Alicyclobacillus sp. SO9: one gene and its partner. The protein of the gene in region 1 interacts with the protein of each later gene in a pairwise test. Links are inferred from orthologs where the notes say so. Each region holds a gene or a part of one and is shown in the gene's direction. Other genes may lie near its edges.

The links.
Region 2: the proteins of GI364_RS01770 (region 1) and GI364_RS06230 interact in binary tests that used the Escherichia coli proteins (3 or more experiments, as listed by UniProt). The link is inferred for Alicyclobacillus sp. SO9 from one-to-one orthologs.

Annotation. Positions count from the first base shown.
Region 1 is NZ_CP066339.1:405,104-421,411, forward strand. What follows is about bases 5,717-8,738. They hold GI364_RS01770 (chemotaxis protein CheA), read left to right. Parts: upstream 5,717-6,065; coding sequence 6,066-8,411; downstream 8,412-8,738. Other genes in these bases: GI364_RS01765 (response regulator), read left to right, coding at 5,717-6,063; GI364_RS01775 (sigma-70 family RNA polymerase sigma factor), read left to right, coding at 8,441-8,738. Outside these bases: GI364_RS01735 (hypothetical protein), read left to right, coding at 61-309; GI364_RS01740 (hypothetical protein), read left to right, coding at 353-877; GI364_RS01745 (hypothetical protein), read left to right, coding at 921-1,142; GI364_RS01750 (alpha-amylase family glycosyl hydrolase), read right to left, coding at 1,356-3,506; GI364_RS01755 (YcdB/YcdC domain-containing protein), read right to left, coding at 3,634-4,539; GI364_RS01760 (chemotaxis protein CheX), read left to right, coding at 5,129-5,596; more of GI364_RS01765, read left to right, coding at 5,704-5,716; more of GI364_RS01775, read left to right, coding at 8,739-9,067; GI364_RS01780 (hypothetical protein), read left to right, coding at 9,157-9,360; GI364_RS01785 (GntR family transcriptional regulator), read right to left, coding at 10,107-10,847; GI364_RS01790 (YdcF family protein), read right to left, coding at 10,973-11,830; GI364_RS01795 (hypothetical protein), read left to right, coding at 11,873-12,100; GI364_RS01800 (hypothetical protein), read left to right, coding at 13,498-13,983; GI364_RS01805 (agmatinase family protein), read right to left, coding at 14,312-15,367; hutI (imidazolonepropionase), read right to left, coding at 15,394-16,308. UniProt on the Escherichia coli protein: Involved in the transmission of sensory signals from the chemoreceptors to the flagellar motors. CheA is autophosphorylated; it can transfer its phosphate group to either CheB or CheY.
Region 2 is NZ_CP066339.1:1,409,610-1,425,762, forward strand. Bases 1-2,867 are described here. They hold GI364_RS06230 (protein-glutamate methylesterase/protein-glutamine glutaminase), read left to right. Parts: upstream 1-832; coding sequence 833-1,903; downstream 1,904-2,867. Other genes in these bases: GI364_RS06225 (SDR family oxidoreductase), read right to left, coding at 1-606; GI364_RS06235 (gluzincin family metallopeptidase), read right to left, coding at 2,010-2,867. Outside these bases: more of GI364_RS06235, read right to left, coding at 2,868-2,900; GI364_RS06240 (PAS domain-containing protein), read left to right, coding at 3,205-5,145; GI364_RS06245 (methyl-accepting chemotaxis protein), read left to right, coding at 5,260-7,008; GI364_RS06250 (EAL domain-containing protein), read left to right, coding at 7,048-8,286; GI364_RS06255 (diguanylate cyclase domain-containing protein), read left to right, coding at 8,419-9,534; GI364_RS06260 (ABC transporter permease), read right to left, coding at 9,541-10,275; GI364_RS06265 (ABC transporter permease), read right to left, coding at 10,312-11,031; GI364_RS06275 (sensor histidine kinase), read right to left, coding at 11,415-12,878; GI364_RS06280 (response regulator transcription factor), read right to left, coding at 12,875-13,657; GI364_RS06285 (MFS transporter), read right to left, coding at 13,945-15,171; GI364_RS06290 (glycosyltransferase family 2 protein), read right to left, coding at 15,343-16,153. UniProt on the Escherichia coli protein: Involved in chemotaxis. Part of a chemotaxis signal transduction system that modulates chemotaxis in response to various stimuli.

The DNA of each region.
Region 1 (16,308 bases):
GAGTGGGGTGCAGGTGAGTAGCGCGGGCCCGGCGCTGGTAATGGAGTGGAGGATAAGCGTTTGAGAAACGCTTATCTTCAACATTTGGGGGTTGAAGGAGCGAATAGAGATCCGAGAGGAGCTTATCGGCGGTCCAGGGGTGCGAAAGAGGGGTGTTGGAGCCGGATAAGCATTCGAGAAGAGATTAATCTGGCGAATTTCGGTGCAAATGGTGAAATAGCGATCCGGGAGGAGCCTATCGGCGGCTGGGCTGAGGCTGAGGCTGAGGCTGGACTGCGGCTGGAGCGGCGAGTGCGGGGGTGCAGGTGAGTGGCGCGGGCCCGGCGCTGGTAATGGAGTGGAGGATAAGCGTTTGAGAAACGCTTATCTTCAACATTTGGGGGTTGAAGGAGCGAATAGCGATCCGAGAAGAGCTTATCGACGGTCCAGGGGTGCGGAAGAGGGGTGTTGGGGCCGGATAAGCATTCGAGAAGAGCTTAATTTGGCGAATTTCGGTGCAAATGGTGAAATAGCGATCCGGGAGGAGCTTATCGGCGGCTGGACTGCGGCTGGAGCGGCGAGTGCGGGGGTGCAGGTGAGTGGCGCGGGCGTAGGTGAGTGGCGCGGGCCCGGCGCTGGTAATGGAGTGGAGGATAAGCGTTTGAGAAACGCTTATCTTCAACATTTGGGGGTTGAAGGAGCGAATAGCGATCCGAGAAGAGCTTATCGACGGTCCAGGGGTGCGGAAGAGGGGTGTTGGGGCCGGATAAGCATTCGAGAAGAGCTTAATTTGGCGAATTTCGGTGCAAATGGTGAAATAGCGATCCGGGAGGAGCTTATCTGCGGCTGGGCAGAGGCTGGGCTGCGCCCGGAGCGGCGAGTGCGGGGGTGCAGGTGAGTAGCGCGGGCCCGGCGCTGGTAATGGAGTGGAGGATAAGCGTTTGAGAAACGCTTATCTTCAACATTTGGGGGTTGAAGGAGGGAATAGCGATCCGAGAAGAGCTTATCGGCGGTCCGTGGGTGCGGAAGAGGGGTGTTGGGGCCGGATAAGCATTCGAGAGGAGCTTAATTCGGCGAATTTCGGTGCAAATGGTGAAATAGCGATCCGAGAAGAGCTTATCGGCGGTCCAGGGGTGCGAAAGAGGGGTGTTGGAGCCGGATAAGCATTCGAGAAGAGCTTAATTTGGCGAATTTCGGTGCAAATGGTGAAATAGCGATCCGAGAGGAGCTTATCGGCGGCTGGGCTGAGGTTGGGCTGCGGCTGGGCAGAGGCTGGGCAGAGGCTGGGCTGCGCCCCGAGCGCCCCGAGCGGCCGGGCAGCGCCGAACGGCCCCGGGCAACCGGATCGGCCCGGGCGTCCAAAGCACTCTGGCACTCTAGTACTGCCAGTTGACAGTGACATCGCTTTCCGTGCTTGTCGGGGTGGTATAGGTATGGTTCGATCCGTTTTCCCACACGACACTTCCGCCGGCCTGCAAGTCGAAGAACTTAAATTGAAGATTTGTGTTGGCGGGAACACTGGCCATGGAGAACCAAGTTGGATTGTTGGGATCGAGCAAGGGTCCCCACGCTGAGGTGGTGGTGTTCGTTCCAAGGCCTGTATTTGTACTCCAGTTGCCAAGCTCGGGCGTGTTTCCGCTGAGGTAAATGTTGTCGCCATAGCTGGTTGGGTAAGCGTTGGTGACTTTAAAGTTTACGGGTACCTGTTTGCCGCTGAGTACACTGAAGACAATGCCGTTTGATGTCCCGGAACTGGTAACTACAGATATGTTCTGGTTGCCTGGCGTGACGCTGGGCACTTTTACCTGGATGGACGTATTGCTCCAAGACACTACTTGGGCAGGAGTGCTGCCGAAGTTGACGGTGCCTTGAGTCGAGCCAAACCCATCGCCGGCGATTGTGATGGTGTTGCCTGCTTGGCCGTTGACGGGATCGACATTGCCAACTTCAGGTTTGGAAGGTGCAGACGTGTATGACCATACGGCAGCTTGGTTCGGCCCGAGGGTGAAGGCATTGGCAGGGTTGTTGCCGCTTGAACCACTGTTGACGGTCAGACTTTGGCCGCCCATCAGTCCGCCGAGAACGTCCTGGTACGTACCGCTTGGCAGGGCTGTATCCAGTCCGGTGATATTGTAGGAGGTTGTGGTGCTCTTGTTGACGGCTGTCAGAACAACGGAATTATAAAACTTTCGTTCGTAAACGTAGACATCGTTATTCATCCACCTTTGCGTACTTGTGCCAAAGCGCAAAGCTGGATTCTGTTTGCGCAGGTTGGACAAATCCTGCGTGATTTTGTAGGGAGTCGTGGTCTCGCTCCAACTGTTCATCATGGGGCGGTTGTACGGGTCTCCACCGCCGTTGGTGTCATTGTGGAGGTATTGTTCGTCTCCATAGTAGATGTCCGGAATTCCTTGCGCGTTTAACTCAAAGACGAGCGCGTCGTTGAAGAGGTTTTTGTTGTTGTTCACACTGAGAAAGCGCGGTTCGTCGTGGCTGTCGAAGAAATTGACTAATTGGTTTGGATACGTGAATTCCGTTGCATCCTGGTTGATGGCGTCATTTAGTTGGCTCATGTTGGCGTTGTTGGCAAAGACGCTGCGAATCGCATTATTCAAGTTGAAGTTCAATAGGGAAATTCCAGTCGTGTTTGCAAATTTCACTTCTTCCGGCCACAAGGTCGCACTGGAGTCGTCGGCCCATTCGCCAAAAATAAATGTGTTGTGATTGGTGTATACGTGGTTGGCGAAGGTTTTCAGCCAGCCTGCAGGCATGTGTTTGACTGCATCCAAACGAATGCCGTCTACGCCATGACTCATCCACGTGTCAATCGCTGACTTGAGGTACTGGTCGACATTAGGATTCCCTTGAGACAAATCGGCCAAGTCAAACAGGTTCTTGTACTCTACGTCGTAAAGGTTGTTGTAATTCGAAATACTTCCGTTGTGATGAAAATATCCATTGGGGTCATTTTGGTAATCAGCGAGTTTTGTTCCGTTATCGTAGAGTGCGCCATATGCACCGGTATCGTTGGGATTCGTATGGTTGGGTGCGTAATCGATAATGACCTTGATGCCGTACGAATGTGCTGTCTTAACAAGGTTGTCGAAGGCACTCCAGTCTCCGAAATGGGGCTCTGGTACCATAAAATCCATACCCCAGTAGCCGTGGTATCCTGCTTCATCCACGCCGTTGTAGACAGCCGGTACATTAATGTTTTGATACGGGGGTGAAATCCATATGGCGCCTACGCCCATGTTCGCGAGGTAAGGAATTTTGTCTGCAATACCTTGCCAGTCTCCTCCCCAATAGAGCTTCCAGTTGCTGTGATTGGCACTGAACAGATTGGGGCTCGATGATGGATTATCATTGCTTGTATTCCCGTCATAGAAGCGATCGGTGACAACTTGGTAAATCACTTTGCCTGTGTAGTCTGATGCATACGCAGGCGTTACGGAAAGTGAGACAGCAACCACTGAGAAGAGCAGTGAACTTCCCAAAAGCTTGCCGAGTTTTCCTTTCATTTTCATTTCATTTCTGACCCCTTCCAGATCAAAAATACCCCCTAAATTGACTGGAACTGACCAGTCAGTTACGGGGTTGTTGTGCAAAGTCTCCACAATGCATGGCCCTTAAGTTGTTGTATTCTGTACATTCCTACGCTGCCGGATTTGGATTTTCGTGACCTAAATTCCTCCGGCCAAACTTGACTCCCGCCCCAAACAGGGCACTGGCCAGGAGCACCGATGCAACACCCACTGTCGTCCACTTGAACCAGGCCTGCTTGTAGATTGGGATGTGTACAGCTACGGATGACTGCTTGCTGTTTGGCGGTGTCACCAGCGTTCCGTTTTTGGCGTAGAGAGCTACCTGTCCGCCTTTGGTCTGAACGAGATCGAGTAATTGAGGAGTCTTTTTCCACGGCACCATGTAGTAAAACAAGGTTACGTGCGGACTGGAAGTCAGGTAATTGTCAGCGTGATTGATGATGTTTTGCTGTGACAGTACGCCTTTCTTCTCCGGGAACGCCACGCTGTTTGACCAGGTACGACTGTACGATCCGATGGATCCGTTTTTATTGACGGCTACCTTGAAACCGTTGGCCGGAAACGGGATGCCGTTGGCAACTCTGGTAAAACTCACAGTAAATTGGGCACCTTTTAAAACATTTGGATGCAAAGGGTCCAATTTTACGAGTTTGGAATGAGACGGATCCAGTTGTTGAATCAGTTTCCGGGCAATGGCCACAGCCTGTTTGTTCGTGGTTTTTCCTTTGGCAGAGGCCGCAGTAGCGATGGAAGAGAACCGCTCAACTGTTCCGGACATAGACACAAGTGCAGTGGAACCGTTTGCATATAAAATGTTCCATTCCGGCAGCTTTTGTTGATTGGAGATCTTTGTGGCTTTCTCAACAGATCCAGGGTGAAATGCGTTGGAAACTATGTTTTCCGCTTGTTGTTTAGAAATTTGAGATGCAGCCTGAGATGTGCAAACGCTTGCATTAACTGCCGCAAAAAAACCGAGGATGGAGAACAGAGCCCAAAACTTCGCCTTTAACCGCAATATGTTCACCTCTTTTCATTTTAAGTTCAAAGTAAAGTTGAAAAATGAAGTTGAAAAATTGAATGCAAGAAGTCGATGGATTGTCTTGTGAGACGTTCAGTCGATGACGCAGAAGTTTAAGACAAACATTTGACTCTTGTAACATCACTACCATAAAACAAGTCGTTTGTAAATAGGTCTGCGTTTGAAGAGGTTTGTGCTCAAACGGTGAAAACTGAACGGATCCCCTTTTAAAATAGGTCTTGATAAATGATTTTAGTTGACAAAATTCGATAAATCATGCAGGATAATAGAGATAAAATTTCAGAAAAACGGCATACCAATGGAAACATTGGGGCGCAAAGCTACGGGGCTAAGGGACTTTTGTACTATGCCGGCCGAGTTGCCTGAGTATATTTACTCTAAAGATGCGCCTGTGTTTGAGGCGCTATTTTTTATATCCAAATCCTTGGGAGATGAATACAGGGCAACTGCTGATAGACTACGTCGTACATAGCACTCATACGAATTTAATGCTCAGCTTCCCAGCGTAGTCATTATCGTGACAAGACAATTCATTCTACTCGCAGCACGAGGGAGGCATATAGAAATGGGCGGAAATTCGGCCTTATCGTCGGTAGTGACGGAGATTTTAAACAGCACATTGGACGCAGTGACCACAGTCATTTCATCACCAGTCAATCTTGGAGCTCCAGAATTACTGAAAAATGCTATTCACCAACCGGAAATGGGCGTCTTAATTGGCATTGCAGGTGACTACCCAAGCCGGCTCATCATTGAAGCGAAACGGGATGTCTACTCCACACTGGCCGCTTCGATGTACGGAATGGCTCTAGAGGGAGAGATGCTGGAGTCATTCGTAGGAGAAATAGGAAACATGGTTGGCGGAAACATGTGTACCAACATGTCAGAACGAGGAATGCTGCTGGAGGTAACGCCGCCTACGGTTTTGGTCGGGCAAACCAAATTGAGCGGGTTTCATACAGCCTTGTCAGTGGCGGGAACGGTAGAGAGTGTGGGTGACATGAGAATTAGCCTGCTCATTACAGAAGGTTGACGAGTTGGTATCTATATACAAACGCCTGCTTCGCATTGTGCGAGTCAACCAGCGGCGACAATGATAGATGGGGTAACAGAATAATTTTGTTCAGGGGGTAATGGGTGATGGCCAATGTATTAATTGTAGACGATGCAGCCTTTATGCGGATGATGATGAAAAACATGTTGGAGAAAAATGGATTCACCGTTGTGGGTGAAGCAGCCAACGGAAATGAAGCGCTTGAGCAGTTCAAGGCACTTAATCCGGACATTGTCACATTGGATATAACTATGCCGGAAAAGGACGGCCTGACGGCGCTCAAGGAAATTCGACAACTGGATCCGAATTCCAAGATTATTATGGCATCTGCCATGGGTCAGCAAAACATGGTGATTGAAGCGGTTCAAGCGGGCGCAGTTGACTTCGTCGTGAAGCCCTTCGAAGAATCCAGAGTTGTCGAAGCCTTGAAGAAGGTTGTGGGCTAAACATGAGCAGTGAATATCTTTCCATGTTCATTGATGAAACCAGGGAAAACTTGCAGTCGTGGTCCGACGGCATCCTGGAGATGGAACAATCACAGGACGATGCGCAAGTACCAACTATCTTCCGGGCGGCTCATACCATCAAAGGTATGGCTATGACCATGGGATTTCAGCGCATGGGGGAGATTACACATCGGGCAGAGAACCTCCTTGACGGCATTCGACAAGGGAGTGTCGAGCTTTCTACGGATGTTGTGAATGTGTTGCTGCAGTCACTCGATGTCCTTGAACAACTGCTTGACGGGATTGAAGAAACACAAGTTGAACCAGAGACAGATGTCCGGGAATTGGTGCAGGCGGTTGAGCGGCTCGCCAATGGACAAACACAGGCTCCGAAGGAAGTCTCTGCAACAGCGGAACGTCAAGTGCAGGAGATATCAGTGGACACATCTGGTACCGCGTCCGCGCAGCTTCAGGACTCAATTGAGTCCATTGCACGGAAGGCCATCGAAAAAGGCTACCAAGTCTATGACATCACCATTGGGTTTGCAACAGAGTGTATCATGCCAATGGCAAGATGGGCTCAGGTGTTGCAAGGCCTCAATCAAGATGAGCTGTTGTCCACCAATCCTGATGCTGCAGTACTTGAAACAGGAGAACATACAGGAGATATTTCGTTTGTTCTGGCAACCAAGGATGATATTGAAGCCATTGGTAAGCGTGTTTCATCAGTAACTGAAGTGGAGATTCGGGTTTTACAACAGTGGACTGGACAAGCTGGTCTGACAAGTGATCAAGGCAGCCTGTTACCCCAGGAAAAACTCTCTAATGAAGACCACATCCTGACTGCTGTGGAGGCAGCGTTGTCCCAGCAAAAAAACGTGTATGAAGCAGGGGTTCGGTTGTACCCGGATACAGCCATGAAGAGCGCTCGTTTGTACATGTTGTTCGAAGCTGTCGGCGGACAGGATAGACTCCTATACACTTCTCCTTCGATGGCCGACATTGACAATGAAAAACTAGACACTGATGTGTTGTTCATTATGTGGTCGGACAAGACGGAAGAAGCCGTTCGTGCCATGCTTGAATCTGTTTCCAGTGTTGCAGAAGTTGCGGTTCGGAACTGGACGGCAGACAGCACTACTGTCGCTGAAGGCACGGCTGACGCGGCCAAGCAGAAAAGTGAAGGGGCTTCTTCGTCAAAATCGAAGCGGAAAGCCTCAAGTACAGTTCGTGTGGATACCGAAAAACTGGACGTATTAATGAACTTATTTTCAGAATTGGTCATTGACAAAACCAGGTTACAAAAGATTGAACAGGATTTGGGCCACACGGAACTGGGCGAGACCGTGGCGCACATGAGCCGCATCTCTAATGAACTTCAAGAAATTGTCATGAGTATCCGTATGGTCCCCGTCAGTACCGTCTTCCACCGTTTTCCCAGAATGGTTCGCGATACATCACAGAAACTGGACAAGCAAGTCTCTTTTGAAATGACAGGTGAGGAGACAGAACTGGACAGAACTGTTGTTGAAGAAATCGGCGATCCCATTATGCATATGCTTCGCAATGCGCTCGATCACGGTTTAGAATCCTCACAGGACCGCATATCCGCCGGTAAGCCTGTCCAAGGCCACATTTTCCTTCGCGCTTATTCTTCAGGAAACTCCGTGTTTATTGAAGTTGAGGATGACGGCGGCGGCATCAACAGAGATGCAGTTTTGTCACGTGCCATAGAGCGGGGCATCGTTGAGGACGGGAGAGCAATGAGCGATGAGCAAGTCTATCAACTCTTGTTCGCTTCTGGTTTCTCCACAGCGGAGACTGTGACAGACTTGTCTGGCCGCGGTGTTGGCCTGGATGTCGTGAAGTCAAAGATTGAGTCGTTGGGCGGACGCATTGAGATTCAAAGCGAACTGGGAAAAGGAAGCAAGTTCATTATTCAACTCCCTATGACTCTGGCAATCATGCAAGGCCTCATGGTGTCCGTCGGCGGCTCCCCATACCTTCTGCCGCTTAGCAGCGTGTCTGAAGTTGAAGCGGATGTGTCGGTACAGACCGTGAGCGGACAAGAAGTGTTTAAGTGGCGAGACGAAGTCGTTCCCTTGGTTCGAGTCAACTCTGCTTTTGGCATGGATAGCGGGAAGGACCAGTACACCATTGTTGTACACAAAGGAAATCGTAAACTCGGCTTGGCAGTGGACGATGTGTTAGGTCAATCTGAAGTTGTTCTGAAGCCGCTTGGATCTCGGTTGCGAGAAGTACAGTGGTTCTCCGGCGGTACGATTCTGGGCGACGGAACCGTTGCACTCATCATGGATCCGAACTCCTTCTTTGAGAACGCAGTATAAAGAAAAATGTAATGTAGCGGGTGATGAAGATGTATATAGACGAGAAGGCGATATCGGCTAAGACCAACGACCAAGACCTACAGTATGTTATTAAAACAATGGAGTCTGAGCTCGACTGGCTTGTCAACAAGTTCATCAGGCAGTGGCCTGTGGAACGCGATGAGATTAAGCAGTGGCTCCGGATTGAAATTTGGCACGCCGTGAAAAAGTTTGAGCCAAACAAACTCTCCTTTCCGGCGTATTGTCGGTTTGTAGCCTCAAACCATATTAAGGCTCGTATCCGTCGTTACATGTACAGCAAGAAATCCTACGCCAATAGAACGGCAATTCGGCTGGATACAGAAGAAGAGGAAGGTACCTTCGAGTGGGTCCTGACTGAGTTGCCGAAAGCGGGATCGGCTGAAAGTGGTTTTCTGCGCCGCACCGCACTCTCCTCCGTGCAACAATACTTAATGAACGGAGATTTCACCACTCTGGAGCGCGATTGCTTGAAGCTATTCTATATCCATGGATACACCTACGAAGAAATACAGAAAATTCTCAAACTGCAAAGTAAAAAATCCATCGATAATGCTTTGAGAAGAGGAAAAAAGAAGATTAAGTGTAAACCGGAAATGTATAACACCTATCAGGAACTTCAGGTCCTGCCAAACTGACTGCCAGCCGAACTATGGGGCGGCCATAGGATGTTAGGTTAGGTTACGTTCAGAAGGATGGAAGTTCGGAAGGATGGAAGTTCGGAAGGATGGAAGTTCGGAAGGATGGAAGTTCGGAAGGATGGAAGTTCGGAAGGATGGAAGTTCGGAAGGATGGAAGTTCGGAAGGATGGAAGTTCGGAAGGATGGAAGTTCGGAAGGATGGAAGTTCGGAAGGATGGAAGTTCGGAAGGATGGAAGTTCGGAAGGATGGAAGTTCGGAAGGATGGAAGCAGGCTGGCGGAGTTGTTTGACCGAATTAGTCTTTATTTTCGCATGATTCCGCTTTATTTCTCCTTTTGTGTACCTTTTGTTCCTAATTGAGTCGCGAAGAGGGTGCGTCTGACGCAGGCACCCGAACAGTTGCAGGCGGTCAGATTCATCGAGTCTGTTTTTGTCACATTCACATTTGCTTAGTGATCCTTTTGATCCCTATCACAATATCCGCTAACTGATAGTGATCGATTCGATCCCTATGGCCAATGGCCGATTTAGAATAGGGATCCCGATGCTCCCTATTATCCACGCTGCATTTTGACGCTACCCAGATTAGTGCGCATTTATGACACTAAAGTTTTCGGCAAGTGGCATTAGGGATCATTGCGATCACAATTGCATCGCGGCTTGGAGGATTAGTGATCTTTTCAGGCACTAACGGCCTTGCAGGCAAGGCGCGTAGGCGAGGCCGGCAGGCAAGGGGCGCGGCGGGATTCCCGGGATCGCCTGGGCCGCCGGGAGCCAGCGTGATCGAAGGAAAAAATAAGCGGACGAATTGCCTTTATTAACTGTAGTCGCTACAGTTTCGCTGAATACCGAATGATACGATTGAATAAGTGGGTTTGATTGTGATTGGCTTTTTCTCTGCACGCCCAGAACTAGAGGACATTGGCATAGGTGTGAGAACTGTTGGTGGAGACTTCCTGTTGCTGTAAGTTTGGGAGCCCTGGGACATGCCCAGTAACTCCAGATCCTCTTTCCGCTTTGCAGAGGGAACAGCAAGTCACCATCTTCGACGGAAAATTTCTAAGCGAAAGCGACTGGGAAGGAAATAATCTTCAGAAATCAGAAGCGGAAATCCTTTCTGATTCAGATGTACCTGATGAAGGTGCAACAACGCGGTTTCCGGAAGGACTTCGAGTTTTTCTGCAATGCCTTGCGACGGGTGTCCTACGTCAATTGACGTGTCAGCAGTCGTAACGATTTCACGAAACTTTGTCTCTAAATAGACAAAGAGAGATTCACCCATGTCGGCCTCATTTGCAGGCATATACTGAAGCGGCAAAATATCTACACAGTGCATTACTGGAACATCGTCCGCGGTACGAATACGGCGAATTACGCCTACTTCTTCCATATCCCAGTTCTTTAACAGCTCTTTTTCCTTGCGAGTGATAGCACGCGTTGAAAATTCTACATTCTTTGTACCGGGTTTGTAGCCATGCTTTTCTATCCATTGCGTAACACTGACCAAGCTCTCAAGTCCGCCTTGGATTCTGGTACTGACAAAAGTACCAACCCCTCGTCGTCTTTCCAAAACGCCGCGCTGTATTAAATACGAGACGGCTTCACGCAGTGTAGCCCTTGATATGCCGAACATTTCCGATAGTTCATCTTCGGACGGGATCTTTTCGCCAATGTCCCATTCCTTTGTCGAAAGTTTCTGCTGTATTTCTTCTATCACTTGTAAATATAGCGGTTCTCTATGCCCAAGCACCGAATACACTGCCTCATTTCTCAACAAAGTGGAATCCTCTTTATATTGGCTCAAATTCAGCCGGGAATCAATCAGAGACATAAATTAATGACTAGTCCACTCCGTGATCAGCTCAATCGTTGGCTCTGTGCCCGACGGTCAAGCTATTGGGATTACCCAGCTATTCTCATTTTTGCCGCCAGAATTCCTACATACTCATGGATTGCCGTTTCCGTTATTTTGAGCGCGTCAGCAGACGGGAAAAAACTGTTGTAGCTAATGGATTTGTCTTCATTAGCGTAGTAACCACATGGGAAAGGAAGAACCTGTACACCTGCATTCCTAAAGTCCAACACCGCACGGCGCATGTGGTATGCGGAGGTGATTAGTATTGGATGCGACAGGCCAAGGTGCTTCAAAATTGCCTTGGTGTGAATTGCATTCTGCCTCGTATCAAGACTGTGGTTGTCTATGAATACACGGTTAGAGGGGACTCCCAGACGAACCAAATTGGCCTTCGCAATGAGTGAAGGAGAGGTGCCGTCGCGGACAGGCAAACCCGTTAGAATAATAGGCAATTGCGTCTCCTTGTACAAAAGGGCCGTTGTTAACAATCTATTGGCGCCATCTCCCGAAAGATTGCCTAATGAGGTAATAGACGGTGTACCAAAGGTTGCCCCGGCCCCGAGCATTACCAGCGCGTCCCCATTCAGCGTTTTGGGAGGACTGTAGCTCTGTTCCAAGGGGCGTATTAAAGCATAGGCGACGAACGAGGTAGAAGAGAGGTAGAGAATTAAGGCAACGGCGATGACGAAGGATGCATAGACACGGACTCTGAGGAATCGCCCTTTCGGCAGGCGTATGGACGGTTCGTGGCGAGAGTTTGCGTTGTCTGTCGGTGCAGAGTTGACCGCGTCCCTTCGCTTGCTTGACCACAATATGGATGCCGCTGCAACCAGCAGTAAAACAATAAACAGTCCTGGCAACAAGAAGAGGCTCTCAATGAATTTTACGATGTAAAAGTAGAACACCTGTATCACTCTTTCTGCATGAGGAATGAAGAGTCAGTATGTATGGATTGTACTGCATGGTATGGATTGTACTGCATCCAGAGGATGTTGAGTATAGTGATTGCGGTGCAGCGAGAGGAAGAGGAAGAGGAAGAGGAAGAGGAAGGCGTGGCTTCAGGGACAATGAACGAAAATGTGCGAAGGGAGGAAGCGAAGGGAGGAAGCGAAGGGAGGAAGAATTCAGTTCCGCCCACATCACACCCCTCCGTTCACAAATCCGCCATAAATTAGTATCTGCCGTGGTTCGGATGTGACGAAAATGTGACGGTGGGTGGTCCTCGGGAGCTGATCAGCAGAAATAGCGATCCCCGAGACGCTTATCTGGCATTGAGGCTACACGTACACACAAATAAGCTCCTGCAAAGTGCTTAAGCACCCGAATGGCCCGGGGATCTGATGGCTGCCTTAGGAATAAGCTTGTCTCGCGCGCTTATTTTGATGGCGGGGACCTGATTTCAGGCAATAAGCGCTTCTCGGATCTCTATTGTCCACGCCCCGCCCACATCACACCCCTCCGTTCACAAATCCGCCATAAATTAGTATCTGAAGTGGTTCGGATGTGACGACAATGTGACGGTGGGTGGTCCTCGGGAGCTGATCAGTAGAAATAGCGATCCCCGAGACGCTTATATGGCATTGAGGCTACACGTACACACAAATAAGCTCCTGAGAAGTGCTTAAGCACCCAAATGGCCCCGGGATCCGATGGCTGCCTTAGGAATAAGCTTGTCTCGCGCGCTTATTTTGATGGTGGGGACCTGATTTCAGGCAATAAGCGCTTCTCGGATCTCTATTGTCGAGGCCCCGCCCACATCACACCCCTCCGTTCACAAATCCGCCATAAATTAGTATCTGAAGTGGTTCGGATGTGACGAAAATGTGACGGTGGGTGGTCCCCGGGAGCTGATCAGCAGAAATAGCGATCCACGAGACGCTTATATGGCATTGAGGCGACACGCACACACAAATAAGCTCCTGCGAAGTGCTTAAGCACCCGAATGGCCCTGGGATCCGATGGCTGCCTTGGGAATAAGCTTGTCTCGCGCGCTTATTTTGATGGCGGGGACCTGATTTCAGGCAATAAGCGCTTCTCGGATCTCTATTGGCTCAGCCTCGCCCGCATCACACCCCTCTGTAGTGGGATTTCGCGGTTCTCAGCACCGCCCCTGCCACGCCTCTCCTGTGCCCGTCCTGTCCCGGCGAGCTAGCTCGCAGGCAGGCCATCTTACACATAGATTCCGCTACGGAACGTAATTCAACAAAAAAGCAATACCATAATCAAATATTTAGTGACGTTATTGTGAACATTGTGTATACTTTTAAATAAATAAACCGATAATTCTGATATAAACTTCTTGACACGTAGGTATATCATATCGGAGACTGATATCCCGGCTTCAAATCCTGGTTTCAGACCCTAATCTCAAATCCTGGCTTCAAACTCTAATATCAAATTCTGATGTGTCGTTCGAACATAGAACGTCGAATCGAGATCTCGTTTTTCAAGGCATCCAGACAGTCAATTCAACCTAATTGTATGGATGCGCAAACGCATCCAATATGCCAACATGCTGTGGCTTCGCAATTTCCAATGTGAACAATCAATCGAATGAAAGGGAGGGAGACTGGTGCGGGAGCATTCTCTTTGCATAGGAGACTGGGTAGATTTTTATTGCTTAGATGGAGACAAGCCTCTCACAGGGTTTATAGTGGACATGTCGGCATCAGCTAAAGTCTTCCATGTATTTGTTCCGGCAGGGACGAGCGGAACGGCCGGCGCTGACGGAATTAAGCGGGAATTGGTAACTGGCAAATCATCTTGGGCTTCACTTACCTCGAAGACTGCAGGGTCTTCGGAGACTGCTAGGGTTTCGGCCAATCGCACTCCCCGTGGCAACCGAACCTACACGGTGCGGTTCTGCGATGCAGAACCGTCGCCAACTCGATTGTATCTCTCTGACATCCCTGCCCTCACGGATATCTCGCTGGATACAAGAGATGAAAAGTGGTTTTATCACCTCGTAAACTATGTGCCCAAGACGCCTGTGAATGCAAACACGAGATTCCTGCTGTTTTTCGTTCCTCTGCTATCTCTCTTTGTTGTGTTGGTGTAATACCTCTAATTATGTCCCGGGCTGAACAAATGTCGCCGGTTCTAAAAGTGTCAACGTATCCCGGGCTCCGAACGTCTCACCTGGGCTCGCAATTGAGCCCGGGCAGCGCCGGTGTAGCCGGGCTCCGAACGTCTCACCTGGGTCCGCAACTGAGCCCGGGCAGCGCCGGTGTAGCCGGGCTCCGAACGTCTCACCTGGGTCCGCAACTGAGCCCGGGCAGCGCCGGTGTAGCCGGGCTCCGAACGTCTCACCTGGGTCCGCAATTGAGCCCGGGCAGCGCCCAGCGGGGCCCGGGTCCGTGAATGCAACCGGGATCGGGCCGCAAATGTTACGGTTGGCGAAGTGCGAGGCCGGTCAAGAAGGAGAGGACCAAGGTGCTTGCAACCCGGGTTGTCAAATCGCGAAAGTCTTGATTTGGATCTGCGCAGACCACATCCATAGCTTCTACATTTGATTGCTGACCGAGCCACTCCAGTGTTTCAATGGTTTCCCAGATATCCAGGCCGCCTGGGCTGGGGGCGGGTACGCCTGGAACAAAGCTCTGATCGAGCACGTCCATATCAAAGCTGACATACACCGCATCGGTACCTTTACTGGCTATGTCAAAACTCTGCTGGACCAATTCAAGCAGGCCTTGCTTGCGTACATCGCGTGCGGTGTAGACAGTGGCACCGTGATGGAGGACATATTCGTGGTAGGCCTGTGCATTGGTAAAATCACGGAGTCCAATTTGAACCAGTTTGTGCCCGTCAATGGCTTCACTTTCAAGCAGAGTTCGGAAGGGTGTCCCGTTGGTCCGTCCGCCGTCTTCCAGGTTTCGAACGTCGTGGTGCGCATCAAAGTGGACAATTCCACAGCTCAGGCCGGTGGCTTCCGTCATGCCGAGGATGGAGGCGCCTGTGATGGAGTGATCACCGCCCAGCAGCACGAGGGGTTTTCGATGCTGCTGCCAATAGGACTTTGCAGCTGCCTCAATATTTTGTTGGCAAAGCCCCAAGTCAGTCTTGTGCATCTGGACATTGCCGATGTCGACCACGCGGAGTCGGTCTGCCAGGTTGAGGCGGTGGTGCACACTGTACGGCGTAAACGCCTGGAATGACTTGCGGATTGCATCTGGGAGCTGAAAGGCTGCTGAGTGACTGATGGACGTCTTGCTCAGCGGGGCTCCCAGCAAAGCCGCATCAAATTCCGCCGGACCTTCATCCGCGTGACCCGCGTGACCCGCGTGACCCATGTGATCCGTGTGAGCCGTGTGACCGGTCTGACTCGTACCGTTGGTACCGCCACCGCCATAGGCCTGTATCCAATCTGCCACTTTGGGATCATATTTATCGCGAAAACGGCTTCCTGCCTTTTCTGTATTGTCGATCACGCTTCTACTCACATCCTTCCTGCATATTCTGCCCGCTGCTAGTCGGTAATGGGCTTTCCGCCTGAGACCACTTTGCGTCCTTTCTTGAACACGCAGTCAACATGGTTGATGCCGAAGTGGTAGGGGATATAGGCTACATCATCTGTATTAAACAGGCACAAGTCTGCTTGTTTACCGACTTCTATGGTACCAATGCGATGGCCGCGGCCGATGGCATAGGCAGCATTCCGCGTTACTGCGGTCAAAATTTCCTCAGGTGTCATGCCCAACAGGTTGGCACCAAAGGCCATAATCAGTTGCAGGGACTCGGTCGGGCAACTGCCTGGGTTGTAGTCTGTTGCCAGTGCCACAGCGCCGTTGGCTTCGTCAATCAAGTAACGGGCGTCGGCGTGTTTGGGTGACCTTAGGTTCCAGGATGTGCCGGGTAGAATCACCGCGATGGTTCCAGACTTGGCAATGTCCTGCAGACCTTCTTTAGATGCAGCCAGCAGGTGCTCAACGGAAGTCGCCCCGAGTTCTGCAGCCAATTCTGTACCGCCTAAGGGTTCAATTTCGTCTGCGTGAATTTTGATGTCGAAGCCCTTGTTTTTGCAGGCAGCGAGAAAACGACGACTCTGCTCCACGGAGAATACGCCAGATTCGCAGAAGATATCGCAGAACTCAGCCAGTTTTTCTTCCTTAATTTCATCCAGCATTTCAATCATCAAGTCGAGAAATTCATCCGGGTGAGACCTGTATTCCGGCGGCAGTGCATGCGGCCCGAGAAAGGTGGAAACGACTTCAACGGGTTGGAGGTCGTTCAACTTGTTGGCAACTTTCAATTGCTTTAGTTCTGTCTCTCGCTCCAAACCGTAGCCGCTTTTGGCTTCCACTGTTGTTGTTCCCTGCTCCAGCATGGTGTGTAAAGACTGCAGGGCTTGCGCTTCCAGTTCCTCTTCGCTGGCAGCCCGGGT
Region 2 (16,153 bases), 1.0 Mb from region 1 along the record:
AGAAAGAGCGTCTTCATCCGTGATGGTCGACAGCAGTTCGGTTTCAACCATACCGGGTGATATAATGGTCGCTCGTATGTTTGAACTTGAGGATAGTTCCATCCGTAGCCCTTCTGTAATGGCGCGGACAGCAAATTTGGTTCCACTGTACACTGCTCCGCCCATGCCAACTCGGTGGCCCGCGACGGAAGAGACATTAATGATATGGCCGCTATTTTGTTGTTCCATAATGGGTAGTGCAGCTGCAATGCCGTAAAGAACCCCTTTTATGTTGACGTCAATCATTTGATCCCACTCAGAAAGCTTTCTCTTATTCAGAAAAGAAAGCGGCATCAAACCGGCATTGTTTATCCACACGTCAACAGTTCCGTAGGTTTTCACAGCAAAATCTGCTAAAGACTGAACATCGTCTTTCGCTGTAACGTCAACTGCAAACTGTGTTGCATGTCCGCCTTCATTCACTATTTTTCGCACTGTCTCTTCGAGTCGGTCTACTCTGCGCGCGGACAATACGACCTTGGCACCTGCTTTTGCCAAGCGAACCGCAGCAGCTTGTCCGATGCCGCTGCTGGCACCCGTGATTACAATAACTTTGTTTTCAATCATGTCAAGAAAACTCCTTTATTCGTGTTTATCATTTGTTCCGCACTAGATACAATGGTATCGATTCAATGAGTGTTTGACAACGCATTTTGGCTTGGGATTGACACCGTATTAATCTTGCACAAGAATATGTCTAATCACGTCGAAGGCAGTTCGTTGACGCGTCATACCAGAACTTTGCTTAGGTTCTTCGAAAACTACTGTGTGACGCTAGGAGAAGGTGTGGATAGTGAAAATTAGAGTTCTTGTTGTCGATGACTCAGCGTTCATGAGAATGATGATTACAAAAATGTTGGAGTCAGATCCCGACATTCAAGTGGCAGGCATCGCGCGTAACGGTGTCGATGCATTGCGCCGTATCCAACAGCTCTCACCAGACGTGGTAACCATGGATGTAGAGATGCCTGAGCTGGATGGAATCAGCGCGTTGAAACGCATCATGATGGAGTCTCCAAAACCTGTCATTATGGTGAGTTCTCTGACAAGCAGGGGCGCAGATGCTACCCTGGAAGCACTGAACAGTGGCGCATTCGACTTTATTGCCAAGCCGGACAATCGGTATAACGATATTGCTGGTGTTGCAGAGGAGTTAGTAGCCAAGGTTAAGTTGGCAGCCCAAACCAGTTTACCAATTGCGGGGTCTCGACTTATTAAATTCAGCCGTTCTAACCTTACGGGCAATCGTTTTCATACGGCTGATGTACCTAAGCAATCGCACCAGGTTGTCCAATTGGTTGCAATAGGGACATCAACGGGCGGCCCGAAGGCGTTGGATGTAGTACTCAGAAGCTTCCCGAAGTCAATGCCTTGTCCTGTCCTCATTGTTCAACATATGCCGCCAACGTTTACGAAATCTCTTGCTGACCGTCTCAATCATGAGTGTGACATGGAAGTTGTGGAAGCACAAAACAATGAGGTTTTGCAAAACGGCAAAGCCTATATTGCTCCCGGCAATTTTCATATGACAGTTGTCAATGCAAGCGGAGAATTTCGGATTGTACTAGACCAAGCTGAAAAGCGTAATATGCACCGCCCCTCTGTTGACATATTGTTTGAGTCGTTGGCGTTGCTGAAAGATGTTTTCCGTCATTTGATAATCATGACAGGAATGGGAAGTGATGGTGCAAAGGGTATGTTGGCAGCAAAACAGTCGGGAGCTGTGACCATTGCCGAGGCGGAAAGCACCTGTGTCATCTATGGAATGCCTAAATCGGCAGTAAATCTGGGGTGTGTAGACAAGGTTATTCCTCTGCCGCAGATTGGTGCAGAAGTCCTTGCAATGGTGATGGAACAGCAATGACTGATTGAAGCCCGTTATGCCTAAACTGGAGTCGTTTTTGCCTGCACCTCCTCTTTCTGTTGAACCAGATGCTGGCCCATACGACTTTCGTTATTCATTACTGGTGTTATTCATTACTGGTGTATTCGTAAAAGAAGTGTTCGTAGTCCGTTATTGAACTGTGGTAGGTTTGTCTGTACGCACTCGCAAAAGATTCCTGACTTGAGGCGAAGACAAACTTTTGAAACGCCGCCAGACCGTAATCGGAAATGAGTTCGGAAACAGCGGCAAAGTCTTCAAATTCCAGGTTGTATTTCGTTTCTTTAAATATCTCTGCTTCATTTTGATTTAATGGAGCAATTCCGCTGGTTTGGGCAGCGTAATCCAAGTTGTAGTAGTTAGAATTGGAGAGTTGGCTTGAACGAGACTGATTGAACTTACTTTCTGCATTCATACCATTGTACCAGGCAAATCCTTCGTTGACCCACACAGGAACGGAAACCGTGTCTGCGTTTAGGACGGCATGAGTCAACTCATGAGTAAGATAATTTGCTAGTTCTGAGTTCGCGTAGTGAGATACTCCATTTTGGACATACCGGTATTTGTAGATAGGTATGAAGGCAGTCGTCTCATTTGCGAAACCGTTCAGTATAATTCCGTCTCGTGTGTTCGCCGCGAGTGGAAAGTATTTTTTAACAGCCTTTTTGAACTGGTCTCTACTATTAAAAAGCAGGATGTACAGCGGCTTGTTAATACCGTGGTTGATATCGGCATTGAGCGCCGGAATACTGTAGTTCTGGAGTATAAATATCACGTCATGAATATCGGACGGAGACACAGTTGAATCCGCTGTCTTAATGACTATGTTTTGGTTCAGAGAAGGTTGAAAGACAGACAACTGGTTCTCGGTCTTTTGAGTGGGCAGAGGTATCAGTTTTTGACGCCGTGCAGAGACGGTAAGAGTCGTTGGCACTAGCAGTATCAAACACGCAATCAGGACGCTGATGAACTTGTTCATATATGATTGCCTCCTCTATATCAGGTATGGCAGATACTCCCAATGGACGCTGTGTCTGATCTTAAAAAAAAGAAAAGCTTCTATACAAAACAGTATATGCGGAAAAAACACCTTTTCTTTACGTGAAATTAATATAATCTTAACATTTTCTTAATAATCAGTAATTGCTTTTTAGTAATGGCTTTTTAGACAGTTTCACCATTTGAATGCAAAGCCAGTGAACTGGTTCCATACAACGATGTATACGGCCGAATAGATGGAAGCCTGGGCTTAGGCAGCACTGGTGTTACTGCAGGAGAATGTCGTGAAGACAGAGAATTACGAAAGTAGCTTGATGCAAGTGGGAGGGGAACCGGAGATATTGTTTGCTTTGTATCAAATGGGGGACTGCAGGTTGACGGACGTCATGGGTAAGAGGGGGGAATGCGGGGTGGATGTTGACTGGTCGCAAGACAATCGGAAAATTGACGTACATAAGCTTATAAATCAATTTTCGGAGGCTTTTTTTGCGGTGGACAAGGATTGGAATTTCACCTTTCTCAACAAACTTGCGTGTGAACTGCTGGGTCGACACTGTAGTGATTTAATTGGGAAGTCCATATGGACCGAGTTTCACGAAGCGCTGGGGTCTGCATTTGATGACGAATATCACCGGGCTGTAGAAGAACGTAAAACGGTTGAATTTGAGGAGTATTATCGCCCGCTGAAGAAGTGGTTTCACGTACGTGCGTTTCCCGGTGATGAAGGATTATACGTCTACTTCGAAGATGTGAGTGTCAAAAAGGTGATGGAGTCTGAGATAAAACGCAGTCACCAATTGTTGTCACAGGCTCAGGTCATTGCAAACATTGGAATATGGGAATGGGATGTTGTGAACGATGAAATTACTTGGTCAGACGGTGCAATTCGTATCGGGCAGCACCCGCAGCCAACGGGGTCGTCCCATTACTTTTTAAATAACTTCGTGCATCCGGAGGACAGGCATTTGGTGCTTGCAGCCATGCAAAGCGCTTTAGCTGGCCAGCCCTGTGATGTTGAATATCGGTTTCTGCGGCCAAATGGGGACACACGTGTCGTCCATTCACAAGGAATGCTGCTTGTGGACGATGGAGGTTCGCCGGTAAGGATGATAGGCATTGCCAAAGATGTTACACAACGAAAAAAAGTAGAGGTGCAATTAAGGGAAAGTGAAGAGCGCTATCGTACGCTTGTGGAAAACTCTTTAAATGTCATTGCGGTAGTCGATGGTATCAAGTGGATTTATATTAATAAAGCGGGCATGAAAATGTTTGGTGCAGAGCATTTGGATGAGATTACTGGGAGGCCCGTTGCGGACTTTTTGCACCCGGATTACCGAGTGATGTGCAAAGAACAAACACGTTTAGTATTGGTTGAACAGAGACTGCTCCATTTAACAGAAATAAAATGGCTGACCCTGCAGCAACAACTTGTTGAAACCGAAGTTATTGCCGTTCCGTTGTCGTATCAAGGAAAATCCGTAGTCCAATTGATTATTCGAGACACTTCCGACAGGAGGCAGGCACAACAACTTGTCATGCAATCTGAGAAGTTGTCTGCGGTAGGCCAGTTGGCTGCAGGGGTTGCGCATGAAATTCGCAACCCCTTGACATCTTTGAAAGGTTTTCTGCAGGTCTTGCGGTCTGACTACGAAGGTGCAAAACTTGAGTACTTCGACATCATGGAACGAGAACTCAGTCGCATTGAGTTGATTTCCGGAGAAATGTTGATGCTTGCCAAACCTCAGGCTGTAACCTATGAGGAGAGAAAGGTTCAATTTCTTCTACAGGGAGTATTGGCTTTGCTTGAGACACAGGCTCACTTAAAAAGTGTTGAAATTGTAACGGAATACTACTCTAACCCGCTGATCCGCTGTGTCGAGACAGCCATGAAACAGGTGTTTGTAAATCTCATCAAAAATGCAATTGAGGCGATGCCGCATGGCGGTAAGCTTACGATTCGAATCAAAGAATCACACCAAAAGGCCTTAATTCAAATTGAGGATGAAGGGTGCGGTATTCCGGAAGACATTCTTGGGAAGCTTGGGCAGCCCTTTATTACGACGAAGGGAGAGGGCACGGGACTGGGGCTCATGGTCACACAAAAGATTGTCAAAGACCACAGAGGAACAATTGATTTCACTAGTCAAGTCGGCGTTGGAACTATCGTCAACGTGACTATTCCCGGGAGTGAAGACGTCATCAAGGTGTCTTCTGCCGGCGCTTAGCTTCTGATGTTTGCCAATCCACGTACAACGTATTGGTCTTTACATAAATTTTAGCAAACATTTATTGTTTATTTACGTTTCTAAAATATGATCCTCCATAGGGGAGGATGGAAAATGCGGAAATACAATGGCAACCAAGAAAAAAACACCAGGACATTTCAAAACCCGTTAAGAAACCTTGGGGTACAATCAAAAATCTTGATTTCGCTAGCACTCATTTCTATTTTCTCGATGTTAATCCTGAGTTTTCTGAGTCTGAATGTCGTCAACAAAATGGCTGCTCAATCCAGCCGAAGCAAACTGGGCTCCGACGTGAAACTGGGGCTTACACTTTTTGATAATCAATTTAACGGAAGCTGGGATGTCTCAAAAGGAACACTGTGGAAGGGCGGAATTAAACTAAATAACAATGCAGGGGTCGTACAACGAGTCAGTCAAGAACTGGGTGACGCCGTTACCGTTTTCCTTGGGAGTCAACCAGTGGCGACTAGCATCAAGAGCAAAAGCGGAGCAGCCCTCTCGACTCTTAATCCATCCGCAAAAGTAATTCAGGCAGTCCTGAAGCAAAAGAAAGAGTCAGTTGGGAAAGTGAGAATTGCAGGTACAGTGTATGAAGGTGCATACACACCCATCGTAAACAATAAGGGTAACGCTATTGGCATGTGGTTTGTAGGGGTTCCCCTAAATCGATTAATGACCCAAGAGCAGACCTTGAGGAATGAGATTATGGCGGTCGGTTTGGCGCTTCTTCTTGCAGCGCTCTTGGTGGGATGGATTGTCGCACGACGTATTGTCAAGCCGTTGCAGAAATTAGTGGAAGCCTCCCGGAAAATTGCCTCTGGAAATCTATTGAATAGAGTAGAACTACAGTCTCAAGATGAGGTGGGACGACTCGGAGAGAGTTTTAATGTCATGACAGAGTCGCTGCGTGCACTTATCCGGGAAGTTCACTCATCCTCTCAGCACTTAGTGTCGTCTGCTGAAGACTTGACCTCAAATTCCAAAAGCAACCTGAGTGTGAATGAACAAGTAACGGCCATTATGCAGGAGGCTGCAGCAGGAGCAGAACGCCAAGCAAGTGAAGTTGAAGTGATAGTTCAAAGCGTAACGGCCATTTCTGAGAAAATAGACATCATTTCAAGGACTTCATCGGATATGTCAGAGTCTGCTGGACAGGCCTTTGCGCTTTCAATGAGAGGAAATGAGTCGGTAGACACGGTTGTGCAACAAATGGATTCGATTCGTGATTCTGTAGACGCGCTAGCACAGAGCATCAAAGGCCTTGGAGATGAATCGTCGGCAATCGGCGAAATTATCAGGGTTATCACTTCAATTGCCAGTCAAACAAATCTACTTGCTCTGAATGCGGCCATTGAGGCTTCAAGGGCTGGTGAACAAGGGCGCGGCTTTGCTGTGGTAGCAGGGGAAGTCAAGAAACTTGCTCAGCAGTCTGCTGCTTCCGCCGAAGAAATTTCAGAGATAATCCATGTGATTCAGCGAGAAACCCGCCAAGCTGTTTCATCTGTGCAGGGGACTCTTGAAGAAGTTGCTGACGGTATCACGAAGGTTCATTCAACTGGGAACTTGTTTGCGGATATATCAAAATCGATACACGGTGTGTCGGCGCAGACAGAGGAGGTCGCAGCGAGTCTACAGGAAATGACTGCCGGAGCGGAGCAACTGCAGGAAGGCATTCAGACTGTGGCTTCGGTTATTGACACGACTACCAGAGGAATGAAAAATGCAAGTTTTTCGACTGGGCAACAATTATCGCTGCTGGAGAGGACTGCTTCCTCTGCAGCTTCACTCAATAAAATGGCGGAAGGGTTGGAGCAGCAGGTGAGTCATTTTAAAGTAAGTTGACTTGTAGAAGCTGCGAAAAGGGATCTCGAAGATTGGTTGGTGAACGAAATAATAGTATCAAATCCAGATCTGATAGATAAAATTCCGAGTCTCTTCAGAGACACCATGAAACAGTTTGAGGCTGCACATCCTCGTGTTGAGTCAGTTTTGTTTATCGACATTGTGGGTTTTAGCCGATTTGAGCAATTTCATGGCGGTAAAGCTTGTGAAGACGTGCTGCAAATATTTGAAGGCGTGTTGACAGGGATTCTTTTCGAGGGTTATTTACCTTGGTCTGAACTCAAACCAGTCCATTTATTTGATGATAGTTTCGCTGTTGTATTTTGCGGGAATATTGTGCGGCGTGTACACGAGGACATCATCCATAGATTTGTTCGAAACCTGGAAAGCAAGTTTCACGAAGCGCTTCACCGGGAAAACTTTGACCTTCTTAGTCTCCGTTACGGGAGCGCCTCAAGATCCGACGTGCAAAGCGTGAGCCAAGAACAAGTCGATTTGTTTACGCTTGTGACGCAAGCAGGGCGAATTGCTCGGCGATACACTGAAGTCGTCTCCCTTTCCATAGTAGAACAACTGCAGTACATCATAAACGAAAAAGCAGTTACCGTTCACTACCAACCAATTTGGGACCTGAAAGCAAAGACCATTATTGGTTGGGAAGGCCTTGTTCGCGGACCAGATAAATCTGATTTGCAGGCACCAAAAGCGTTGTTTAGTGCTGCGGAACGATGCGGCTGGTTACTTGATGTGGAAAGGCTCTGCCGTAATACGGCAATTCGTGAAGCCCGGATATCGGAGTGTGAGCGCCTGTTTTTGAATATTTCACCAAATATCCTAGCTGACCCGTCGTTTCGTCAAGGTGAGACATTGGCTGTCCTGAAAGCGACAGGACTTCAGCCAAACCAAATTGTGTTTGAAATTACTGAGCATCACGCAATCGAGGACTATCAAGCATTCTTGCAACTCGTCCGTCACTACAAAGAGCAGGGTTACAAGATTGCTATCGACGACGTGGGAGCCGGACATTCCGGTCTCGTCACTTTGATGCAAGTAAAACCCGACTTTGTAAAGATAGACATGTCGCTCATCCAAGGTATTGAGAGTGATCGTACGAAACAAGATATTGTACGAGCAATTCATCAAATTAGCATTGGCTTTTCGGGAGAAGTCATTGCTGAAGGCATCGAGACACCAGAAGAACTGGAGTGTGTTGAGGCTTGCGGCATTCCTTGCGGTCAGGGCTTTCTTCTAGGCAGACCAGGACCATATCCGCAATAACGAAGGTTAGAATCGACGGATCGATGGATAGAGATAGATAGATACAGAAGTAGAGTTAGATAGCGACATGGAGAGAATTCTGGGGTGGAAAGCGCTGGATTGGTAGAGAGTTAGCTGCAAGAGGGTGAGATTTTGACGTGGGACAAGGATGATAACCCTTCGCTGATAAACTTCGCATCCGAATTTGCGGAGAATTGGCCTGGGGATTTGCAGGGTGTTCATATGCATCGAAATGGGAATGCAGAGTCAATCGTTCGGCCCATTAAACAAGTGACTCCAGATACACCCGTATCGCAAATTGTAAAATACTTTACCGAGTTTGAGTATGAGACAGGTGTTGCTGTGGTCAGCGATAGAAAACCTGTTGGGCTGGTCATGAGGGAGAAACTGTTTCAGCGGCTGGCTTTTAAATACGGTTACGCGCTCTTTTGGAATCGTGCCATTTCAAATGTCATGGATGAAGAACCACTCATTGTGGAATTGACGACACCACTTGATGCGGTGTCTAAGATGGCCATGGAGCGGCACCGCGATAAGGTCTACGATTTAGTGATAGTGACACAACGATCTGAGATAAAGGGCGCGTTGACGATTCGAGATGTGCTCAATATTATCACGGAAATGCAGATGGAACTTGCGAGGGAGGCTAATCCGCTGACAGGACTGCCGGGAAACCGCCGTATCGAAGGAGAGATACAGCGGCGCATCAACCTAAGTCGTCCTTTTGCAGTAATCTATGCCGATCTCGATGGTTTCAAGTGGTTCAACGATGAATATGGATTCCTGAATGGCGATATGGTGCTTCGCTTTACTGCTGCAATGCTTCGTGAAACCCTGGGGAAAGCAGGCGACAGGGAAGGCTTCATCGGTCATATTGGCGGTGACGATTTCTTACTCGTGACAGATACAGTTTATACTTGGGATTTGACGCAGACCGTCATCCAGCGCTTTGATAGGGAAGTTTCCCGATTTTATCCTGACTTACCTAAGCGTACGGACTTGAAGCGCGAAGAGAGTCTGGATAGACGAGGCGTTCCGGTGTCGAGGCAAGGCATTTCTATCTCTCTGTCTGTCCTCGAATGTCGGGTCACCTCCTCTAACAATTTGAGTTTTGAAGTGATTTCCCGGTACGCTGGCGAACTCAAAAAGACCGCAAAACGTACATCTGGCAGTACCGCAGTGTGGCAGGTATTGAATGATACCGGACTTGAGAACAGTGTCAGAGCATTGAGTCACGATGACAAGTAACTGTGGTTAGGCACGAACATCCCGTCGAGAAAAATGAATCAGCCCAACAAGAGTAAAAACCACAGAAGACAGAATGACTGTCCAAACGGCTGTGTGAGTGAGATTCCATCCGCTTCCGCTGTCGCTCGGGAGCATTGCCAGCGCTGGCTGTACCCAAGGATAATAGGGGGAGTATGTTGACGAGTTAATAATCATGAGTGATGGAATGGTAAAAATGACGTTGACAGCAAATTGAGCACCAAAGCTTTTCCACCATGTTGAGACCCACAATTGTAAAGCTGCTAAAGGTATTGCGGCCACCCAACCGCCAACGAGACTTTTCAGCATAAGACTCCATGGAACAGGTCCATTGATGTGCAGTAGCACGGACCCTGAAAACAAAACTGAAAAGAACATCAGGATTTGGGATAAGGCAAGAAAAAACATAATAATTGTAAATTTGGCGGAGTAGATGTAGGTCCGTCGGACAGGCAAGGCCAGAATCTGTTTCCAGCCTCCCGCAAGGTGTTCAAATCTGCAGACCAACGACGTCAAGATACCAATCAGCAGCGGAAAGAGCAGCAGTCCATAGAAGGCTGCTGTTACGCCATAGGCGTCGTGCCAGGTAATTTGCTGATGTGGTGTGCGTCGAATGAACCCAATTGTGGTCAGGGACAAAACCGGGGATATGAGTAACGGGATCCACACGCTGGAGTAGCGTATCTTCCTCCACTCGGAACCTAGTACGGGTAAAAACACCATCAGTTGATTCCTTTCTACATTCACTCTATATTGGGTTTACTTTATTTCTTGGCGTTGAAACACAAGCAATCCAACGTTCACAACAAGTACTCCGAAGCCAATGCCGTATAAGACAAACACGGCTGAATAGTGGGGAGACACAGGTGAAGCGATGGCAGGATATACCCAGGGAACCCACTTTGGCAGAAGTGTTGTTGTACTGGCAATAAACCCGACGACGCCTGCAATGAGTGCGTAAACCTGGCTGTTAAAGAGTGTCGAAAGCAAGAGTTGGAAAGCGATTATTCCGTATGAAGCCAGGTATGGGTAAAATCCGTCCTTTAGAATTAGTGCCCAAGGTATTTGACGAGGAAGTCCAAGGCCTAGTCCGAGCAGCCATGTTCCCACAACAGCAAGCGTTGCAGAAACGGCAAGAAACGCGATGAGCCAGAAAAATTTGCTGAGGTATAAAACATAGCGGGGAACAGGGAGTACTAGGAACTGCTTCCACATGTGTCCTTGGTACTCGATGCTGTTCATCATAGATGCCAATACTGCGATACCAAGGACCAGTGTAGGAATTAGAACGACATTGACACTGTTCATGACGGCTCCCCACTTATCCGGTTGTTGGATAAGCCACTTGTAGCCCAGCGTAAAGCGCAGAGTGTTTACCAAAATGACACCAAAGGGGCCGAGAAAAACGAGAAATGTGATCCACGTTTTTCGAAGTTTTACCCAATCTGCAGCAATGGCTCTCCACCAAGGAGCCGACACGCGAAAGCACTTCAAGTTTGTGTTTGGGAAAGTCCTTATCAAATAGTCTCACACGGCCCTCAGTGGGACGAATTAGGCCAAGCAACATGCGAATGGTGGTTTTCCCAGCACCGTTTGGACCAAGAAAACCATAAATACTGCCTTTGGGCACACTCAGATTCAGTTTATTTACAGAGAGCTGGCGCCCGTACTTTCGGGTTAGATCCATTGTCTGAATCACAGTTTCACTCACACTCAATCACCTCATATCCAAGGATAGAGGGTCAAGTTTACACACTGTTTAAGGCTTCCTTAACAGGAGCTAAACTTTTCTGTGAACAGGAAGGTGGCAATTCAATAACAATGAAGGTATGTTGGAATAAGGATGTCAGCTGAACAAGTAGTCAATTTTTAAGTATTTCATTTTGCGGCGGCAGAGTAATCGTAATGTTTGTGCCCTCGCCCGGTACACTATGCACGTCAATTTGCCCGCCGTGTGACTCAATTAACTGCTTGGCAACGGCTGTTCCCAAGCCGCTGCTTTTACTGTGTTCCGGATTGGTATTTGTCCCGCGGTAATAGCGATCAAATAGGTGCTCTACTGTTTCTTCGTCCATTCCGCGGCCGTTGTCCGAGATGGAAATTTTGACTCCTGAATGGATGTAATCAAAGGCGTTCACGGGTTTCACTTGGACTTTAACGCTGGTTTCAGGTGGATTGTGGAGTACTGCATTGGACAGCAGGTTCTCGAGAGCTCGGCCAAGCCAATGTGTATCAAATGGATATATGAGGTAATCAGAATAGCTGTTGAAAGTGACCTCCTGATGCTCATGGGTCTCAGTATTTATCAGTTGGATAACGAGCCTTCGGACAAATTCCACAATGTCTTGAGGGCGACGTTCCAACGGCAGGTCTTCATTCTTTAGCCGGAACGTCAGATTTAAATCTTCGATTAGGTTCTCCATGTATTCGGCTTTTTCGGAAACAATCTTGGCAAACCCTCTCGTCTCGGCTTCCGTCCAGCTATAGTCGACTGCCGACAACAGGTCACCATACCCTTTGACCGTGGACAGAGGTGTCTTTAAGTCATGGGATACGCCTGTAATCCACTCTTCTCGGGTTTGCTCAAGTTTCCTGTACTCCGCCTCATTTCGGGCCAAGGTTAAAGATAAATTGTTGAGCGCTGCGAGCACTTCTCTATAAACCTGGTAAGAGCGGCGTATTTTACCAGACGCGTTGCGGCTTCTCGGAGTGCCGCTGGTATCCTTGGGTTCATCGAATGTGCCAGTTGCCAGACCTTGGAGCCATGACATCATGTGCAGCAAGGGAGCGCCGAGGCGCCGGCCAAACAAGAGTGCCACGAGCAGCGGCAGGCCGACTAGGGATAATCCAAACGCGAGGATGAGTTGAAGCAGAGATACTCCTGAATATGATTTGGCCTTCTCTCCAACAATCCACGTGATGGATTGTCCGTTCAGCTCTGCATACCACGTGTGGAGTGTGTAGCCCAAGTCGGATTTGCTGTGTTCGTAGACCAGGTACCCTGGACTATAGTGAGTAGGAATGTTGTTGGGAACGCGGTAAGCATATATTTGTCGGCCGTTTCCATCAAGGACTTGCAACCAATCACCGGCGTGAGCGACTTTGCTCAATACGGTTGGCGCAATGCTGACGGTACTGCCAGTTAGGGTTGTGTACTTCGGAATATGCTCCAAAATCGACGCAGCAGTAACTCGTTCCTTGGATGAAAAGTCGATGGTTGCTCGCCTCGCAGCGACCATTATTCCAATGTAGACGACGCTCTGCAATACCACAAGCAGTCCGAGTTGCAATAGGAATCTCATCGTCAGTCGAGTCTTCAGGTTCATAGATGGTCACCGGATTCAAGTGTGACTTTCGCTTTTTGGGGGGGATAAACAAGCTTGTATCCTAAACCTCGAACCGTAACAATGTATGAAGGGTTGCCTGGGTTGGCTTCAATCTTTTCTCTCAACCTACGAATATGTACCATAACGGTGCTGTCATCACCAAGACTGTCTGCACCCCAAACCACTTCGTAAAATTCGTTGCGGCTGAATACATAATTAGGGTGTTTGCAAAGAAATACAAGCAACTGGAACTCTTTTGCAGGGCAGTCGACATCTCGTCCATTGACCACAAGGCGCGCAGCGTGTTCGTGAATTTGGAACCGCCCCAAGTCAAGAACCTTGTCATCTTTCGTGGCCGCGGAGGTATGGTCTGTCGGTATGAACGTTCGCTCACCTGGGCTGTCGGGGGAAAGGCGGCGGCGCAGATGCGCCTTGAGCCGCGCTACAACTTCAAGTGGATTGAAGGGCTTTGTAATATAGTCGTCTCCGCCCATTCCGAATCCCATTAATTTGTCCAAATCGGAACTGCGGGCCGTCAGAAAGAGAATCGGAGAGTCTGTGATTTCACGCAGCTTTTGCGCGACGAGAAAGCCTTCCATATCAGGGAGCATTACATCCAGCACAACAATGTCCGGATGGGTCAAGTCACACAATTCTAGTGCCCGATTACCGCTATGGGCAACATGTACTGATGTGAAGCCTTCTTTTGCGAGCACAACTTTAAGCATGTCCACAATGGATTGTTCGTCGTCGACAAGCAGGATTGTCGCTTCTGACAGAGTTGCCATCTTGTCACGCCTTTGCACACTTGATGCTGGAAAAGGCAGGTCCAGAGATGCCGTGAGACTGTGATTCGTGAGACTGTGATGCCACGTACACACAGCAGTGTTTCTCTGTTTCCAGTATAGTGCATTTTCCTCTGTTCTATCGACCTATTGGAGAAAATGGACAATCTGGAGCTGTACGTCACGAGTGTACACTTATCGCTCCAATTATACTGCGCGGTGTGTCTGCTATTCGTCCGTCCAAGTCAAGAATCTTTATCGGCCATGTGGGGTGATGAAGGCTACATTTGCGAATCTCCGCTTCGAGACAAGCGAATTCTAAGCACAAATACGATTGCCAGCACACTGGCTGTCATGCTCACCAGGAACATACTGGAATAACTGCCTGACCAGGACACAACAACCCCGGTAAGTGGAGCTGCAATGAGTAACCCGGCTGCTTCCATAAGCGTATTGAGACCAAATAATCCGCCGCGCAGTTGTTCTTCTCGTTTCTCATTTTGGACAATTTGATGGAGCAAATCCGTAACAAGTGCAAAGGACACGGTTAGGTTGACAGCCCAGAAGACGCCTTCAATTGCAACGACAATGTAGACGCCTGTCATTGAGTGAATAAATAGTCCTGCGAGGCTGACCAAGCCGTATAGTCCCAAAGCACTGGACAACATAAGTTTAGGGGAAACCCGTTTGTACAATTTACCGACGACAAAAGCTGTTACAATGCCGGTTCCAGTATAAAGGGCCATAGCCAGAGCCGCATCTATTTGTTTGCCATGGGCAACATGTAACACGAAGAGTGTAAAAAAGGAGGCCATTGATTCGTAGGACAACCAGCTTAAAAAATGTACCGTAAAATACAGAACAAGATTTCTGTGCCGCAATGTTCTGTATGAGAATCTCGGTTTGTTTCTAGCATCCGTTTTCTGAACGACAGCCTCTGGTACACCGATTACAGTTGTCAATCCGCCGAGAACCATGATTGCTGACGTAAGAATAAAGGCTCCTGTGTGAGTAAAGGTCCAGACCATAGGAATGACAAGGAATGCTGCAAGATTCCCCACTAGCCACCATAAGTTCAAGTATCCGGACGCGACACCCCATTTGGACGCCGGAACAACTTCTGGCATCCACGCCTGATAAGGACTCATGGAAGTCTGTTGGAAAAGATAGAAGATGACAATGACTATCATTGCAAGAAGAGGTTGATGAAGAAAATAGAACAACAACCAAGCTAAAGCTGCCCCGGGAAGACAGATGGCTACATAGATTTTTCGGCGGAAACCAGGTTTCGTTGTGTGGTCGCTGAGCCATCCAGCTAATGGGTTCATAATCAATCCCAAGAGTCCTTCAAGGCCCAAAATTAGTCCAATGAGAGGCTGCGAAATGTGAAGATTCTGAAGCATCGGGCTCGTGAACACCTTATTTGCCCCATATCCTACATTGCGGCCAAGACCTGCCATGCCCAACAAGTGGATAGTACGTGATTTAAATGTTTTTTCTTTTGACACCCATGCAACCCCCTCATTTATCTGTATCTTGCTTATTACACCTATCCTACTTTTCTTTCATTAATCTTGCGTTGAGGTTTTCTTAAGGCTTTGTAAAACCAGGTGCTAACGTGGAAGTTTCAGGGTCTATCCGCGCAACTCAATATCCGGTCCAAACAAAAGGTCTATTGCCTATTTTTGCTTTCTTAGTTCACGCAGTGAGTAAAATGTGTCCCTCCAGCGAATACCTCCGTTTACAGCAGTAAGCATTGCAGCTCGTACGAGAATGCAACATAAAACTGGGGCTGACAATGGGACTGTGATGGACCACAATGCGGACACACCGCTGTACTTTCTTGTCATGTAAAACAAGTAGGTTTCCATTGCCCAGGCCAAGGCGAAAATACCTCTTGTCCATCCGGCAGACAAAATTGTACCAACGGCAGGCCCACTATAGAATAGAAGCATGGCTGCCATTGCTGACGAAAAATACCAATACCTATAGTGAAAAGGTGCCAAAGCGTTTTTTTCGAGCCCCAGTGTCATTTCAGACAAGGTTTTGTACCACTCAACGGACAGAAGATGTGTACCGCCTGCAAACACCTGCTTAAAACCAGCTTTCTTTATGACGGAGCCAAGCGCTAAATCTTCATCCGTCCGCATTGCCACGCTGCGGTGTCCGTCTACGCTGTCATAGGCTTGTTTTTGAATGAGATTAAAGGCCCCTATACCTACCGACGCAGATGAATGAGAAGAATCTGCATTTTGCGGCCTAAAGGCTAGAACCACGTTGTACAGAAAGAAGTAAACTACAGACCGCAGCCAAAATCCCTTTGCAATAATACGCGGTGATAATGCTAAATGAGTTATGTTTCTTGTTGTGACATACTTCATTGCAGTTTCCACTGCATCACGCGTAAACGCCACATCGGCATCCGTGAACAGAAGCCACTTTCCGTTCGCTTGCCGCGCAGCTGTCCACAAAGCGTATGTCTTTCCCAAC